Regions from separate parts of the Pseudomonas sp. P1_C12 genome, predicted to be linked through region 2. Evidence: predicted binding sites of a transcription regulator. Region 2 holds the regulator's gene; each other region holds the start of a gene.
The links. Region 2 encodes sigma-54, which starts transcription at its own class of promoters, with help from an activator protein. Its sites were predicted from a motif close to ANTGGCATNNANNTTGCTNT; they were not measured.
Positions count from the first base shown of each region.

Region 1 (2,270 bases), on a different contig from region 2:
AGCCCTTCAAGTAGCCCTCAGCGCAGGGCCGCGATGGCGTCTACCGACTCACGAATCAGCGCCGGGCCTTTGTAGATGAAGCCCGAGTAGATCTGCACCAGGCTCGCGCCTGCGGTGATTTTTTCTGCGGCGTGCTTGCCTTCGGTAATGCCGCCGGCAGCGATGATCGGCAGCCGACCACCCAGTTCCGATGCCAGCACTGTCACGGTGTGGGTGCTCTTGTCGCGAACCGGTGCGCCGGACAAACCACCGCCTTCGTCACCATGCTCCAAGCCTTCGACGCCTACGCGGCTCAGGGTGGTGTTAGTCGCAATGACGGCATCCATTCCGGTTTCGATCAGCGCTTGCGCAACCTGTGCGGTTTCTTCGTCGCTCATGTCCGGCGCGATCTTGATCGCCAGCGGTACATGTTTGCCATGACGCAATGCCAGTTCCGCGCGGCGCTCGGCCAGATCGGCCAGCAACTGCTTGAGCGAGTCGCCGAATTGCAGGCTGCGCAGGCCCGGCGTGTTCGGCGAACTGACGTTGACCGTCACATAGCTGGCGTGGGCGTAAACCTTGTCCAGGCAGATCAGGTAGTCGTCCACGGCACGCTCGACCGGCGTATCGAAGTTCTTGCCAATGTTGATGCCCAGCACGCCCTTGTACTTGGCCGCTGCCACGCGAGCCAGCAAGTGATCGACGCCGAGGTTGTTGAAACCCATGCGATTGATGATCGCCTCGGCTTCCGGCAAACGGAACAGGCGTGGCTTCGGGTTGCCCGGCTGCGGACGCGGCGTGATGGTGCCGATTTCGACAAAACCGAAACCCAGTTGGGCGAAACCATCGATGGCCGCACCGTTCTTGTCCAGACCGGCGGCCAGTCCCACCGGATTCGGGAAGTCCAGGCCCATGACATTCACCGGCATCTTCGCCGGGGCCTTGCACAGCAAGCCGTTGAGCCCAAGACGCCCGCCCGCGCCGATCAGGTCCAGGGACAGATCGTGGGAGGTTTCCGGGGAGAGTTTGAACAACAGCTGACGGGCCAGGGTGTACATGGGCGGATTTGACTCGATTGGCGGCGAATTGAGGCGGCGATTATAGCCGGGCAACGGGGTGGCAAGCGAGGCGCGTAATCAAATCAACAGATAATGGCATATGCCTTGCACCACTCTGGGCACCAGCACCCATGCCAACGACCGAATGTGTGCAAAGACAATGGCGTCGTCCCCGGCCTGCTCACGCAAGAACTCGGGACGACGTTTTTTTTGCAAGGTGAACACGCGATGAACGAAACGTCAGCCGACCCTCTGGCCTGGGTCAATGGCAGCGATGCCCCGGAAAAAACCGAAATCAATCTCGGCTTCATGGCCCTGAGCGACTGCGCCTCGGTGGTGGTCGCCGCCACCCAGGGCTTCGCCCAACCCCACGGCTTGACCCTGAACCTCAAGCGTCAGTCGTCCTGGGCCAACCTGCGGGACAAACTGGTCAGCGGTGAACTCGATGCCGCCCACAGCCTCTACGGTCTGATTTATGCCGTACACCTGGGCATCGGTGGCGTGGCCGCGACCGACATGGCTGTGTTGATGGGCCTGAATCAGAACGGCCAGAGCATCAACCTGTCCCGCGGCTTGCAGGCGCTTGGAGTGACCAGTCCTGAAGCACTGGATCGGCACGTGCACCAAACTCGCTCAAAACTCACCTTCGCCCAGACGTTTCCAACCGGCACCCACGCCATGTGGTTGTATTACTGGCTCGCCAGCCAGGGCATTCACCCATTGCAGGATGTCGACAGCGTGGTGGTGCCGCCACCGCAAATGGTCGCGCACCTGCGAGCCGGGCGTATCGACGGGTTCTGCGTCGGCGAACCCTGGTCCGCCAGCGCCGTGCAACAGGACCTCGGCTTCACCCTGGCCACGACCCAGACCCTCTGGCCCGATCATCCGGAAAAAGTCCTCGGCTGCACCCGCGCGTTCGTCGAGCAATACCCCAATACTGCCCGGGCGTTGGTGATGGCGGTTCTGGAGGCCAGCCGTTTCATCGAAGAAAGCACCGAGAATCGCCGCAGTACCGCACAATTGCTCAGTGCCGATCAGTACCTTGACGCGCCACTGGACTGTATCGAACCGCGCCTGCTGGGCGAATACGCCGACGGCCTTGGCCATCGCTGGCAAGACCCGCACGCACTGCGCTTGCACGGGGATGGCGAGGTCAACCTGCCGTACCTGTCCGACGGCATGTGGTTCATGACCCAGTTCCGCCGCTGGGGCTTGTTGCGCGATGACCCGGAC
Region 1 covers NZ_JBFUAE010000002.1:85,695-87,964, forward strand. Annotated here, with positions in the region: gene AC1D19_RS03310 (quinone-dependent dihydroorotate dehydrogenase) at 18-1,037, opposite strand; gene AC1D19_RS03315 (CmpA/NrtA family ABC transporter substrate-binding protein) at 1,266-2,270, shown strand, end outside.
Region 1: a site for sigma-54 is predicted at 1,130-1,149, ahead of AC1D19_RS03315 (CmpA/NrtA family ABC transporter substrate-binding protein). Genes of this name have one in related genera too.

Region 2 (2,270 bases):
CCGGTCGGCGCAAGGAACTGGAAAGCCTGCTGCAGGAATTCCACATCAGCCACATCCGCGACAACCTCGGCATGAGCCTGTCTGGTGGTGAGCGCCGTCGCGTGGAAATCGCCCGAGCCCTGGCCACCAACCCGAAATTCATCCTCCTCGACGAACCCTTCGCCGGCGTGGACCCGATTTCGGTCGGGGACATCAAGCAGATCATTCACCACCTCAAGGCCAAAGGCATTGGCGTGCTGATCACCGACCACAACGTTCGTGAAACCCTGGATATCTGCGAAACCGCCTACATCGTCAACGACGGCCAATTGATCGCCGAAGGCGACGCTGAAACCATCCTGGCCAACGACCTGGTGAAGGAAGTGTACCTGGGCCACGAATTCCGCCTGTAAGACACCGAGGTGCGAGACTGGTCGACGAGCGCTTGTCTCGATAAAAAACAACTCTTTTTTATTGTTACAGTGCTCTAGGCAAACACGACGCCTCAAAGATGTTCAAGAGTCGGCCGGAGCAACCTGTCAACAAAACATTGCAGCTTTTTATTGTTACAGTGCTCTAGGCAAACACTACAGTTTCAGGCATATAATTTGCTTATGTTTGGCGCCCCGGCGCCCTGTAGTGGATGGCGCGTGTGCGCCGGCGAATAAGGTGTTAAGCCCCTGCCATGAAACCATCGCTAGTCTTGAGAATGGGCCAGCAGCTGACGATGACACCGCAGCTGCAACAGGCTATCCGCCTGCTCCAATTGTCGACCCTGGACCTGCAACAGGAAATCCAGGAGGCCCTGGAGTCCAATCCGATGCTCGAACGCCAGGAAGAAGGCGACGACTTCGATAACACCGACCCCTTGGCCGACAACGCCGAACAGAAGCCCAACACCGACATCCAGGAACCCTCCTACCAGGAAACCGCCCCGACGGTTGATAACCTCGATGAGGGTGACTGGAACGAGCGCATCCCCAACGAACTCCCCGTCGACACCGCGTGGGAAGACGTTTACCAGACCAGCGCCAGCAGCCTGCCCAGCAATGACGACGACGAGTGGGACTTCACCACCCGTACCTCGGCCGGCGAAAGCTTGCAAAGCCACTTGCTGTGGCAACTGAACCTGGCCCCGATGTCCGACACCGATCGCCTGATCGCCGTGACCCTGATCGACTGCATCAACAATCAGGGCTACCTGGACGAAACCCTCGAGGAAATCCTCGACGCCTTCGATCCGGAACTGGACATCGAACTGGACGAAATCGAAGCGGTCCTGCATCGCATCCAGCAATTCGAGCCCGCCGGCATCGGCGCCCGCAACCTGGGCGAATGCCTGCTGCTGCAATTGCGCCAGCTACCCGCCAAGACCCCTTGGCTGGCTGAGGCCAAGCGCCTGGTCACCGATTACATCGACTTGCTTGGCAGCCGCGACTATAGCCAACTGATGCGCCGCATGAAGCTCAAGGAAGATGAACTACGCCAGGTCATCGAGCTGGTCCAGAGCCTTAACCCGCGCCCGGGTTCGCAGATCGAGTCCACCGAAGCCGAGTATGTCGTTCCTGACGTTATCGTGCGCAAGGACAACGAGCGCTGGCTGGTGGAGCTGAATCAGGAGTCGGTGCCACGGCTGCGGGTCAACGCCCAGTACGCCGGTTTCGTGCGCCGCGCCGACACCAGCGCCGACAACACGTTCATGCGCAATCAGTTGCAGGAGGCCCGCTGGTTCATCAAGAGCCTGCAAAGCCGCAATGAAACCCTTATGAAGGTTGCCACCCAGATCGTCGAGCATCAGCGTGGTTTCCTCGAATATGGCGACGAAGCCATGAAGCCGTTGGTCCTGCATGACATCGCCGAAGCGGTCGGCATGCATGAGTCGACGATTTCACGGGTGACCACCCAGAAGTTCATGCACACCCCCCGGGGCATTTATGAACTGAAGTACTTTTTCTCCAGTCACGTCAGCACCTCCGAAGGCGGCGAATGCTCGTCCACGGCGATCCGCGCGATCATCAAAAAACTGGTTGCCGCGGAAAATCAGAAAAAGCCATTGAGTGACAGCAAGATCGCTGGTTTACTGGAGGCACAAGGCATTCAGGTGGCTCGCCGCACCGTCGCCAAGTACCGCGAATCCCTCGGGATCGCGCCTTCGAGCGAACGCAAGCGGTTGATGTAGAGCCACGCCACAGCGTTCCAGTGGCAGGCATTTCTGCCTGCCGCTTTATGCACTGGCAACGAAGGAGAAGCTGTATGCAAGTCAACATCAGTGGACACCAACTGGAAGTGAC
Region 2 covers NZ_JBFUAE010000005.1:174,147-176,416, reverse strand. Annotated here, with positions in the region: gene lptB (LPS export ABC transporter ATP-binding protein) at 1-392, shown strand, start outside; gene AC1D19_RS11150 (RNA polymerase factor sigma-54) at 665-2,158, shown strand; gene hpf (ribosome hibernation-promoting factor, HPF/YfiA family) at 2,233-2,270, shown strand, end outside.

Region 3 (2,270 bases), on a different contig from region 2:
GCTGACGCCAGCGTCAAGAACCTCAAGACCCAGAACAGCATTCAAATCCTCGGCATTACTCCAATCTGAACGGCACCTGTCGCATTCACATCCAGGCCTTGGCAGAGGCTCTATCTTGAGGCTACTCTGCAAGCGAGATCAGCGAATGAATCGCTAAGGTCTGGTCTTGTCAGCTCCATGCTTGTTTCCCGCCGGCACATCGGTTGCCGTCGCTCGCGCTGTTCGGTTGCGGGTGAGGGAGTACGGAAAGTCTATCCATCGTATTGAGGAGGACGTTTCATGAGCACAGCCTATCAAGAAGACATCAGCAGCAGCGTGTTGCGCCGCATGAAAGAAGGCGGTTTTGACTTTTCGCGGTTTCATCCCATCGAGTTCTACGCCATTTTCCCGGACGAGGAGCGGGCACGCAGGGCGGCAGGTCATTTCCACCGTGGTGAATCCCTGGATGCGCAAATCAGTGTGCGCGACGATGGCGCCTGGGCGCTGGAGTTGTGCAAGGTCATGTATGCCACCTATGACGACATCGGCGACTTCGAACAAGGTTTCGAAGCAGTGGTCGAGCCGTTGGGTGGCATCATCGAAGGCTGGGGTGTGAAACAGGAGGTACGAGGGCGACTCGCATAACCTTATGAACAGTGACAACCAGCAATGACGGCTGACCTTCGGGTTGGCCGTTTTCGTTTCAGCACGTTGCAGAAAGGAAAAAAAACCGCCTGGGCAGGCGGCTATAAGGGGAGATCGGCAGGTTTTCCAGCGAATGCATGAATTATCCCCAGCGACTGCCGGGCAGTGAAATCAACTCTGACTATGCTGGTGATAGGCGATCACAGCGCCTTGCAATGAAGCGGGGGCAATCAGGATGGGGCATTTGTCGCACAGGATTGGTGCGGCGCGTGCGTCTTGATTATCCAACCGATTGAAATTTAAGCGTTTATGCCGATGGCACGGGCCTTGCGAAGGTCTGGACGTCCGAGTGACAAGGAGTACGGCATGATCCGCAACTATTTTGATGAGATGTACGATGCCGGCGGCCAGGTCCGCCCGCATTATCGGGAGTTTGCCCGTTGGCTGGCCGAGACGCCTGACGAGCTTCTGGCACAACGGCGACGCGAGGCCGATCTGCTGTTTCATCGCGCCGGGATTACTTTCACGCTCTACGGTGATGAGCAAGGGACAGAGCGCCTGATTCCCTTCGACACCATTCCCCGCAGCATCCCCGCCAGCGAGTGGCGCGTCGTCGAGCGCGGCTGCATCCAGCGGGTCAAGGCGTTGAACATGTTCCTCGCCGACCTCTACCACGAACAGCGCATCATCAAGGCGGGCATCATTCCGGCCGAGCAGGTGCTGGCCAACGAGCAGTACCAGTTGGCGATGCAGGGCCTGGATCTGCACCGCGATATCTACTCGCACATCTCCGGCGTCGACCTGGTGCGTGACGGCGATGGCACCTACTACGTGCTCGAAGACAATCTGCGCACACCGAGCGGCGTCAGCTACATGCTAGAAGACCGCAAGATGATGATGCGCCTGTTCCCCGAGCTGTTCGCGGCGCAACGCATCGCTCCTATCGACCATTACCCGAACCTGCTGCTCGACACACTGAAAAGCTCAAGCCCGATCGATAACCCGAGCGTGGTGGTGCTGACGCCGGGGCGCTTCAACAGTGCGTTCTTCGAACATGCGTTCCTGGCCCGGGAAATGGGCGTGGAACTGGTGGAGGGCGCTGACCTGTTCGTGCGTGACGACAAGGTCTACATGCGCACCACCGACGGGCCGAAAGCGGTTGACGTGATTTATCGTCGCCTTGACGACGCCTTCCTCGATCCCCTGGCCTTCAACCCGGAATCGATGCTTGGCGTGCCGGGGCTGTTGTCGTCCTACCGTTCCGGCAACGTGGTGCTGGCCAATGCCATCGGCACGGGGGTGGCGGACGACAAGTCGGTGTATCCGTTCGTTACCGACATGATCCGTTTCTATCTGGACGAAGAACCGATCCTGAAGAACGTGCCGACCTGGCAGTGTCGTAATCCGTCTGAGCTTTCCCACGTGCTGGCCAATCTTCCAGAACTGGTGGTCAAGGAAACCCAGGGCTCCGGCGGCTACGGAATGCTGGTGGGGCCGGCGGCGACGGCGGCGGAAATCGAAGCCTTCCGCGCGCGGATCATCGCCAAGCCCCATGCGTATATCGCGCAACCGACGCTGTCGCTGTCGACCTGTCCGACCTTTGTCGAAAACGGCATTGCGCCACGCCACATCGACTTGCGGCCGTT
Region 3 covers NZ_JBFUAE010000002.1:156,534-158,803, reverse strand. Annotated here, with positions in the region: gene AC1D19_RS03635 (hypothetical protein) at 1-69, shown strand, start outside; gene AC1D19_RS03630 (ribonuclease E inhibitor RraB) at 280-624, shown strand; gene AC1D19_RS03625 (circularly permuted type 2 ATP-grasp protein) at 991-2,270, shown strand, end outside.
Region 3: a site for sigma-54 is predicted at 939-958, ahead of AC1D19_RS03625 (circularly permuted type 2 ATP-grasp protein). Genes of this name have one in related genera too.